2 regions of the Megasphaera jansseni genome follow, and region 2 is predicted to be linked to the other one. Evidence: a T-box and tRNA genes for the amino acid it is inferred to sense, from the RefSeq annotation. Region 2 holds a T-box; the other holds one or more tRNA genes.
What was found. A T-box is a leader RNA that pairs with one kind of tRNA and senses whether it is charged. The one in region 2 lies ahead of thrS (threonine--tRNA ligase), so its partner is inferred to be a tRNA-Thr.
Positions count from the first base shown of each region.

Region 1 (5,340 bases), on a different contig from region 2:
GGCGACCTTGGGAAAGGCGGCGATGCGTACGGAGCTTTCGGCAAATTCGCGTATCCCGATTTCCATCGTATCGGCATTGAGGACCCGCTTATCCTCCTGAAAGATCTGCTTCAGCAGGGCGATGGCTTTGTGATGGTCATTCTGATAGCCGATGTCGAAGAAAAAAGTGATGTACCGTTCCTGCTGGTAAGAACTGTTCGTCACCTGAGACGAAGTGATGCTGGAATTCGGAATGAAGATCGTCTTGTTGTCTTTCGTCGTAATCGCCGTATTCATCATCTGAATCCCTTTGACGCTGCCTTCCACGCCGCCGACAGCAATCCAGTCTCCCGCTTTAAAAGGCTTGAAGATCAGGATCAACAGGCCAGACGCGAAATTCGACAGATTGCTCTGCAAGGCCAGGCCGACAGCCAGACCGAAAGCGCCAAAAGCGGCCAAGAAGGAATTCGTCGGAATCCCTGCCTTATTCAGGGCCGACAACAGGACCAGGGCCATGATGGCATAATAAATCAGCTGGCTGACAAAGGTGATGACCGTATGATCGTAATTGGCGTGAGTCATCATGCGGACAGCCAGATTTTTGAAGGCCCGGGCCACATAGCGGCCGACAATGAAGATGACGATGGCATAGAGGACATCGGGACCGTGATTGAGCAGGAAATCCTTCAAGTGGTCCAGCGTCGTGACGCTCTGCGTGACCTGGTTCTGGACATCGGCCTGGACGGCATTAGCCGCCTGCTGCGCCGTATCAGCCGTATTTTCAGCAATATTCATGTTCGTACCCTCCTCTTGTGTGTAGTTCTATTATACCCGGGATTGGGGATAGTGGCTAGGGATAAGGCTAAGCGGTTAGGGGTTAGCGGTTAGGGGTTAGGGGTTCGGGGTTCGTGGCTCGTGGTTCGTGGCTAGTAGGGCTCTCCTGCTAGGAGAGCTGTCAGCGCAGCTGACTGAGAGGTTAACCTCTCCGGCCCTTCGGGCCACCTCTCCTATGAGGAGAGGCTTCTGACGGGTACCTTACGTTACAGTTACCATCATTCTCTCATTATACTAGAAGCGGGCTCGCCACGTGCAAGCCCCTACAATTGCGCAGACAGGCGATAAATAATTCACAATCTGTGACCTCGCGCATCAATACATACAAAAAAAGAGGCTGTCGCATTAAGACAGCCTCTTTTTACGTTGATCGTAGGTCGTTCATCGTTTGTCGTATGGGATTAAAAATATCAATCCATCGCGATGAACGATGAACTACGAACGAAAAACTTTTAAGTTGAAGGGGCCTCGCATGATGGCAAAAACCTTCGTGCGACAAGCCCTTTTAAGTTGTTAGTGGTTAGCAGTTAGTTGTTAGCGGATGGTTAAAAATTTAAATCCCATTTCTACAGACTACCAACTCCATGCTGCAAACTATAAAGAGAAAGGGGCCTCGCATGATGGCAGAAGCCTTCGTGCGACAGCCCCTTTGCGAACAGCGGACTGCGAACAGCCAACTGCGTTTATTATTTTTTAGCCTTCGATTTCGGATACGACACCGGCACCTACGGTACGGCCGCCTTCACGGATAGCGAAGCGCAGGCCAGCTTCGATAGCAATCGGTGTGATCAGTTCGACTTCCATCTTGACGTTATCGCCAGGCATGCACATTTCAGTGCCTTCCGGCAGCGTGATGACGCCAGTTACGTCGGTCGTACGGAAGTAGAACTGCGGACGATAGCCGTTGAAGAACGGCGTATGACGGCCGCCTTCATCTTTGGTCAGGACATAGACCTGAGCCTTGAATTTCGTGTGCGGATGAATCGTGCCCGGTTTAGCCAGGACCTGGCCGCGTTCGACGTCTTTACGGTCGATGCCACGGAGCAAGGCACCGATGTTATCGCCTGCTTCTGCGAGGTCGAGGATCTTACGGAACATTTCAACGCCCGTAACGACAGTATCTTTCGGTTTATCAGCGAGGCCGACGATTTCGACAGCGTCGCCAACTTTGATCGTACCACGTTCGACACGGCCCGTAGCAACGGTACCACGGCCAGTGATGGTGAATACGTCTTCGACAGGCATCAGGAACGGCTGGTCCGTCGGACGCTGCGGAGTCGGGATATAGTTGTCGACGGCATCCATCAAATCGAGGATAGATTTTTCAGCTTCCGGATCGCCTTCGAGGGCTTTCAAAGCAGAACCTACGATGATAGGTACTTCATCGCCAGGATAATCATATTCAGTCAGGAGGTCACGGACTTCCATTTCAACGAGTTCAATCAGTTCCGGATCGTCGACCTGGTCAGCTTTGTTGAGGTATACGACGATAGCCGGTACACCGACCTGGCGGGCCAGGAGGATGTGTTCACGAGTCTGCGGCATCGGGCCGTCAGCTGCGGATACAACGAGGATAGCACCATCCATCTGAGCTGCACCAGTGATCATGTTCTTGACATAGTCAGCATGCCCCGGGCAGTCAACATGTGCATAGTGGCGTTTTTCCGTTTCGTATTCGACGTGCGCCGTGTTGATCGTAATACCACGTTCACGTTCTTCCGGAGCCTTGTCAATATCGGAGTAATCTTCGAACTTGGCAAAGCCCTTCTTTGCTAATACTTTCGTAATAGCAGCTGTTAATGTCGTTTTGCCATGGTCGACGTGACCAATCGTACCGATATTAACATGCGGTTTTGTTCTTTCATAATGTTCTTTTGCCATTGTAATCATTTCCTCCTTTAGGAAAAAAAACAGCTACCCACTTGTATTCTATCACACATCCATACTCTTTGCTTAAAAAAAAGGAAAATTAAACAAAAAATATTTTTGCATATAGAAATAACCTCGTATGCACGAGGTTATTAGTGTGGTGGCGGCTCGGAGATTCGAACTCTGGACACTGCGGGTATGAACCGCATGCTCTAGCCAACTGAGCTAAGCCGCCATGTGTGGAGCTATTGACCGGGATTGAACCGGTGACCTTATCCTTACCAAGGATACGCTCTACCGACTGAGCTACAACAGCTTATGAACTGGTCAAAGCCAATTATGAAGTTGTTTTTTTACCTGACAGTAAAAAAATTTGGTAGCGGGGGCAGGACTTGAACCTACGACCTTCGGGTTATGAGCCCGACGAGCTACCAACTGCTCCACCCCGCGATAATTGGTGGTGGGGGAAGGATTCGAACCTTCGAAGGCAAACGCCGGCAGATTTACAGTCTGCTCCCTTTAGCCACTCGGGAACCCCACCATTTACTGGAGCCAACGATAGGACTTGAACCTACAACCTACTGATTACAAGTCAGTTGCTCTACCAATTGAGCTACGTTGGCTTACTGTTCCGTGGAACGTAGTCTATTATATCAAAGGACTGACGTTCTGTCAAGAACTTTTTTATCAGCTTTTCTTATTTCTTCTGACGAGGCAAAACCCCGTTTCAAAAGTCTCTGTCAGAACCGCTGACTTAATTAGTATACTATACCCCACGGAATAATGCAAGTACCTTTTTCACTTTTTTTAAATAAATTCGTACCTATCCTTCATGCTGCGTGTCCAGGTTGAGGAATAACGTGAACTCGTTCTTGAAATAGAGCTTGACCGAGCCGACAGGACCATTGCGGTGCTTGGCCAGGATGACTTCCGTAATGTGCTGGTTCTCCGTTTCCTTATCGTAGTAATCTTCACGATACAAGAAGGATACGATATCCGCATCCTGTTCCAGGGCCCCCGATTCACGGAGGTCGCTGAGCATAGGCCGTTTATCCTGCCGGCTTTCGACACTTCGGCTGAGCTGGGACAAGGCGATGAGCGGTACTTTCAGTTCCCGCGCCAGGGCCTTGAGGGACCGGGAAATCTCGGAGATTTCCTGCTGACGGCTTTCGGCATTGCGGCCCTGCATGAGCTGCAGGTAGTCGACGATGATCAGGTCCAGACCGTGTTCCGACTTGAGGCGCCGCGCTTTCGAACGCATTTCGGCGACGGATATGCCCGGCGTATCGTCGATGTAAATAGGCGATTCATAGAGCTTATCGCAGGCATCGGTCAGGCGCGTCCATTCTTCATCGCTGTTGAGCTGGCCTGTGCGCAGTTTCTGCGAATCGATATGGGCGATCTGGCAGAGCAGGCGCTGGACGAGCTGTTCCTGAGACATTTCCAGGGAAAAGAAGGCTACCGTCTTATGCTGGCGAACGCCGACGTTCTGGGCGATGTTCAAGGTAAACGCCGTCTTGCCCATACTCGGACGGGCAGCGACCAGGATCAGGTCTGACGGCTGCAAACCCGACGTCATGCGGTCCAGGTCACGGAACCCCGTCGGCAGGCCGGTCAGGCCCGCTTTATTTTCATAGAGCTTGGTGATCTTGTCGAGGGTCACTTCGACGACGGCGCCGACGGACGCGAAATCGCCGCGGTTCTTCGTATCCGACAGCTGGAGGATGCGCCGTTCGGCATCGTCCAGGAGTTCTTCCGTTTCCTTTTGACCATCATAGGCTTCCGTCGTCAGTTCGGTACATGTCGAAATGAGATTGCGCGACAAGGCTTTCTCAGCCACGATATTGGCGTAATATTCGATATTGGCCGCTGACCCCACCAGATTCGGCAGGCTCAGGACATATTCGATACCGCCTACATCATCGAGCTTCTTCATGCGTTTCAATTCTTCCGGCAAGGTGATGACGTCGATTTCTTTATTTTCCCGATGGAGGTGTTCCATGGCCTCGAAGATGATGCGATGGACGTCGCGGTAAAAATCGCGGGGCTGGAGCTTTTCCATGGCGACGATGACGGCATCATGGGATAAGAGCATCGCCCCCAGGACGGCCTGTTCGGCCTCTACATTCTGCGGTGGAATCCGCTGTTCCATATTATGCTTCCCCCTGTCCGACTAACATCAGTTTCAGCACGTCGTCGATGGTGACGGCATAGTGGATATCCAGGCCTAAATGGCGTTCTGGGATATCATGGGCATTTTCCTTAGGGATGATGATGCCTTTCATGCCGGCCTGACGGGCGCCATAAGCCTTTTCAAAGACACCGCCGACGGGCTTGACCTGGCCCTGGATGGAAATTTCCCCGGTCAGGGCCATATCCTGGCGGACCGGCGTCCCTGTGACGGCCGAGATGAGGGCCGTCGTAATGGCACAGCCTGCCGATGGGCCATCGATATTGCCGCCGCCGACGAAGTTGATGTTGACGTCGTAATCGGACAGTTCCTTGCCCGTCATGCGGCGGACGACAGCGGCCGCATTGAACATGGAGTCCTTGGCCATGGAGCCGGCCGTGTCGTTGAAACGGTAATAGCCCTTGCCCGGCGCCCGTGCCGGGAAGGCGACCGCTTCGATTTCAATGGCTGAGCCGAGATAACCGGCG
Region 1 is NZ_JBHYRR010000007.1:93,840-99,179, forward strand. It holds gene ACE418_RS04285 (mechanosensitive ion channel family protein) at 1-774, opposite strand, end outside; gene tuf (elongation factor Tu) at 1,507-2,694, opposite strand; tRNA gene ACE418_RS04295 (tRNA-Met) at 2,841-2,917, opposite strand; tRNA gene ACE418_RS04300 (tRNA-Thr) at 2,923-2,998, opposite strand; tRNA gene ACE418_RS04305 (tRNA-Met) at 3,057-3,132, opposite strand; tRNA gene ACE418_RS04310 (tRNA-Tyr) at 3,138-3,223, opposite strand; tRNA gene ACE418_RS04315 (tRNA-Thr) at 3,230-3,305, opposite strand; gene dnaB (replicative DNA helicase) at 3,506-4,834, opposite strand; gene lonC (Lon family ATP-dependent protease) at 4,836-5,340, opposite strand, start outside.
Region 1: it encodes a tRNA-Thr, which carries the amino acid that the T-box ahead of thrS (threonine--tRNA ligase) is inferred to sense. The anticodon was not compared.

Region 2 (5,340 bases):
CGTATCCATCGGCTTTTCACAGAGGGCTTCCAGTTTATAGCGGGCCTTCAATTCATCCGGGTACTGGGCCGACAGCTGTTCGATGAGCTGCATGATGACCGTTTCCATGTCGAAGACCGTATCGGAAATAGCCCCGGTAGCGGCCAGGCGGTAGGCGCTGACCTGATTTTCCAGTTTCGGCCACAAGACACCGGGCGTATCCAACAGGTCGAGCTGGTCGCCGATGTGGACCCACTGCTTGCCCTTGGTTTCGCCAGGCTTGTCCGCGGTCTTGGCGGCACTGCGGCGGGACAACTTGTTGATGAGCGTCGATTTGCCGACGTTGGGGATACCCAGGATCATGGTGCGGACGGCACGGTTCTTGAGGCCCCGTGCCTTCCAGCGGGCCAGCTTCGGCGCAGCCAGGGAACGGACCAGGGAAATGAGCTGTTTCACGCCCTTGCCGCCTTTGCTGTTCAGGGCCATGACCTTGCGGCCCTGTTGTTTGTAATGAGCGACCCATTCGTCGAGGATAGCCGGGTCGGCCAGGTCGGCCTTGTTGAGGACGACGATGGACGGCTTATCGCCGATGAGGGACTTGATCATAGGATTGGTACTGCTCATAGGGATGCGGGCATCGACGAGCTCGATGACGACATCGATGACCTTGAGATTTTCCTGAATCAGGCGCTTAGCCTTGGCCATATGGCCGGGATACCAGTTGATTATCATAGTGAATCTCCTTTGTAATAAAAAAAGGGGCTGTCACATTAAGACAGCCCCTTTTTTACGTTCGTCGTAGGTCGTTCATCGTTTTTCGTATGGGCTCTAGAAATAACGCTTCATCGCGATGAACGATGAACGATAAACAATGAACGATATATTAACCTTCTCTTGTTTCGGTAAGTTTCTGGATGTGGGCGACGACTTCGTCGATCGGTTTGGCACCTAAATCGCCTTTGGAGCGGTCACGCAGGCCGAGGGTGCCGTTTTCCATTTCTTTATCGCCGACGACAGCCATGTACGGTACTTTTTCCATCTGTGCCTTGCGGATCTTGTAACCGATCTTTTCACTGCTTTCATCGACTTCGACGCGGATGCCCAATTTCTTGAACTTCTTAGCCAGGTCTTTGCAGTAAGCCAGGTGTTTGTCGGAAATCGGCAGGAACTTGATCTGTACCGGAGCCAGCCATACCGGGAAAGCACCGGCATAGTTTTCGGTGATGATGCCCAGGAAGCGTTCGATACTGCCGAAGCAGGCACGATGGACCATGACCGGGCGATGTTTCTGGCCATCTTCGCCAATGTAAGTCATGTCGAAGCGTTCCGGCATGAGCATGTCGAGCTGGATCGTACCACACTGCCAGGTACGGCCGATGGAGTCTTTCAGGTGGAAGTCCAGTTTCGGACCGTAGAATGCGCCGTCGCCTTCGTTGATGACGTACGGGATGTGGCGTTCTTCGATGACATCATGCAGGGTCTTGGTAGCCAGTTCCCAGATTTCGTCGGAACCCATGGAATCTTCCGGGCGGGTAGACAATTCGACGTGGTATTCCAGTCCGAACTGTTTATAGGCTTTGTCGAAGAGGTCCATGACTCCGGAAATTTCTTCTTTCATCTGGCTCGGCAGCATGAAGATGTGCGCATCGTCCTGAGTGAAGCAGCGGACACGGAACAGACCGTGGAGGGCCCCGTGGAGTTCATGACGATGGACCAGGCCGAGTTCAGCCATACGCATCGGGAAATCGCGGTAGCTGTGGACGTTGCTCTTATAGACCAGGATGCCGCCCGGGCAGTTCATCGGTTTGATGGCATAGGGCTGGTCATCAATCGTGGTGAAGTACATGTTGTCGCGATAGTGATCCCAGTGGCCCGACTGTTCCCAGAGATGACGGTTGAGGATCATCGGGGTCATGATTTCATCATAATCAGCTTCGTCATGAAGTTCATGCCAGAATTTGAGCAGGTTGTTGCGCAAAATCATTCCCTTGGGATGGAAGAACGGGAAGCCAGGACCTTCTTCGTGGAAGCTGAACAGATCGAGCTGTTTGCCCAATTTACGATGGTCGCGCTTTTCAGCTTCTTCCATCATCTTCAAGTATTCATCGAGTTCCGATTTCTTTTCAAAAGCGGTACCGTAAATACGCTGGAGCATCTTGTTGTGTTCATCGCCGCGCCAGTAAGCCCCGGCAACCGTACGCAGCTTGAAGGCCTTGACGGCACCGGTCGAAGCGCAGTGCGGGCCGGCACAGAGGTCGACGAAATCGCCCTGGCGATAAAGGGAGATGACAGCATCTTCCGGAAGGTCTTCAATGAGTTCTACTTTATAATCCTGGCCAGCGTCTTTGAAGAGTTTCAACGCATCGGCACGGGAAACGACTTCCTTAGTGATGGGAAGGTTTTCTTTGACGATCTTAGCCATTTCAGCTTCAATAGCGGCAAAGTCTTCCTGTGTGAAACGGTGTTCCGTATCGAGGTCATAGTAAAAGCCATTTTCAATAGACGGGCCAATAGCGAATTTAACGCCCGGGAAGAGGTGCTGGATAGCCTGAGCCATGACATGAGATGCTGTATGGCGAAGCGTATCTTTCCCTTCCTGATCTGCAAAGGTGAGGAATTCAACGGTCGAACCGTCGACGATGGCTTCACGGAGGTCCGTGACTTCACCATTGACCTTTGCGACTAAAACTTTCTTTGCAAGACTGTTGCTGAGCTGTTTGACAGCTTCGGCAAGAGAGATGCCATCGGGAAACTGTTTTTTGCTTCCGTCTTTTAACACTAATTCTGCCATTACAAACATCCTCCTTAATAAAAAAGCTCTCGTCCTCAAGGGACGAGAGCATAACTCACGTGGTTCCACCCTAGTTCACCGGAAAGAAACATCCGATGTACTCAAGCGCGATAACGGGGCGGCCGGAATCCCCTACTCCGTTCGGAGATTCAGCTCCAAGGCGGTAACTTGTTAGACTCTATAAGGCGCTCGCACCATCGTGCCTCTCTCTGGAATAAAGGAACTAGCAAGTATTGTCCTTTTCAAAGCTTATTACATATCTCTATGTATGCGTAAATTATACGGCAGGAAATTGGGGTTGTCAAGGGAGAAAAGAGGCTGTCTTAAAGCGACAGCCTCTTTTTGAGTTTGTAGGGGCGCCCGTGGGCGACCCGCCAGGTATTTGTATGATGCTTCTAGCAACTTGAATAGGAAATCACACATATGCTGAAACGGGTTCGCCACGTGCGAACCCCTACGGGTTAGGGGTTAGGGGTTAGGGGTTAGCGGTCAGACACTAACGGCTAACCCCTAACTGCTAACTGCTAATTGCAAAAAAAAGGGATTGTCGCATAGACGACAATCCCTTTTTATTATGCACGGTTAGATAACTTATGCAATGCCTTTCTGTTTCTTGATAGCTTCTGTGAGGAGCGGGAGAACTTTGAAGACATCGCCTACGATACCATAGTCGCAGACTTTGAAGATCGGAGCATCTTCGTCTTTGTTGATAGCGATGATGCAGTCAGAACCAGTCATGCCTGCCAAGTGCTGGATAGCACCGGAAATAGCGCATGCAATGTAAATCTTCGGACCAACAGTTTTACCAGTCTGGCCAACCTGATGGAGAGCGTCGATCCAGCCAGCGTCAACAGCTGCACGAGATGCACCAACAGCGCCGCCGAGGACGTCTGCGCATTCTTTGAGGATACCGGTCTTGAACGGTTCTTCACCATTCATGCCACGGCCGCCAGCAACGATAACGTCAGCGTCTTCGATTTTAACGCCTTCGCCGCCCAATTTGATGAGTTCGACGAATTTGGTCATGAAGTCAGCATCGGAGAGGTTAGCTTTCTTTTCGATAACTTCGCCAGTTGCAGAAGGATCTGCTTCCGGTTTTTTGAAGACATGCGGACGAACTGTACCCATCTGCGGACGGTTGTCCGGGCAGATGATTTCAGCCATGATGTTGCCGCCGAGAGCCGGACGGGTCCATACGATGGTCTTCTTGTCGTCGTCAACGCCGAGCTGCGTGCAGTCAGCGGTGAGGCCGGTCTTCAAGGAGTTAGCAACACGCGGGCCGAGGTCACGGCCGATGTTGGTAGCGCCAACGAGGAATACGTTCGGTTTTTCTTCATGGAAGAAATCGCAAATGACTTTTGCATAAGCCGTCGTATTGTAATGTTCGAGCTGGGGATCATCATAAACGTATACTTTATGAGCACCGTGAGCGATGAGTTCCTGAGCCAACGGTTTTACGTCTTTACCAATGAGGATAGCACCGACTTCGTCGCCGATGGTGTCAGCCAAGATACGAGCCTGGCCCAACAATTCGAAAGATACATCACGTAATTTGCCTTCGAACTGTTCAGCAATTACATAAATGCCTTTATATTCTGCTAAATCCATTTTCACTGTTCCTCCTTAGATTAAATGATTTTCTGGGCAACCAGTTTTTCCATAACCTGGTCGACGATTGCCTGTTCGTTGTCATCTTCAACTTTGAGAACGAGACCACCGGATCTCTGAGGCGGTGTGAAAATCTTGCGGACTTTAGTCGGAGAGCCAGACAAACCGATCTGAGCGTCATCAGCTGCAACGGCAGCAGCGTCCAAGTTCGGGATTTCGCGGCGTTTTGCTTTCATCGTGCCACGAATGGTCGGGAAACGCGGTTCGTTCAAGTCTTTAACAGCGGTAATCAATACCGGGAAGTTAGCTTCTGTTACGATGTAGCCTTCTTCGTTTTCCTGCTGAACAGTAACTTTGTTGCCTTCGACTTTGATGTCGCGGGCATACGTAATCTGAGGAATACCGAGTTCGCAAGCAATCTGCGGGCCAACCTGAGCGGTATCGCCGTCGATAGCCTGTTTGCCGCAAAGGATGATATCGAACTGTTCGATACCTTTGTCAGCAGCCAATTTCTTAATAGCCTGTGCCAAAGCATAGCCCGTAGCTAACGTATCGGAACCACCGAGTTTGCGGTCGGACAGAAGATATGCATCGTCAGCGCCCATTGCGAGGCCTTCACGAAGAACGTCTTTTGCCTGATCAGGACCCATCGAGAGTAATGTAATCTTTACGTCTTTGTCAGCATCTTTCATCTGAAGAGCTGCTTCCAAAGCATTCTGGTCGAAGGGGTTAAAAATGTTAGGAACACCAGCACGAATGACGGTATGTTTTACGGGGTCAATCTTAACTTCTGCTGTGTCCGGAACTTGTTTGACACATACCAATATTTCCATTTACGTTTGCCTCCTAAAATCTTTTTTTATGTAACAGGCTTGGCTGATGCCAAGCCTGCATCATAAACTTCACTTATCTTAACAGAGCACCGCCTGTAACCATGAGCTGAACTTCGTTCGTGCCTTCGT
Region 2 is NZ_JBHYRR010000001.1:112,302-117,641, reverse strand. It holds gene ylqF (ribosome biogenesis GTPase YlqF) at 1-711, opposite strand, end outside; gene thrS (threonine--tRNA ligase) at 863-2,770, opposite strand; T-box leader at 2,806-3,025, opposite strand; gene ACE418_RS00565 (electron transfer flavoprotein subunit alpha/FixB family protein) at 3,362-4,378, opposite strand; gene ACE418_RS00560 (electron transfer flavoprotein subunit beta/FixA family protein) at 4,399-5,211, opposite strand; gene ACE418_RS00555 (acyl-CoA dehydrogenase) at 5,285-5,340, opposite strand, start outside.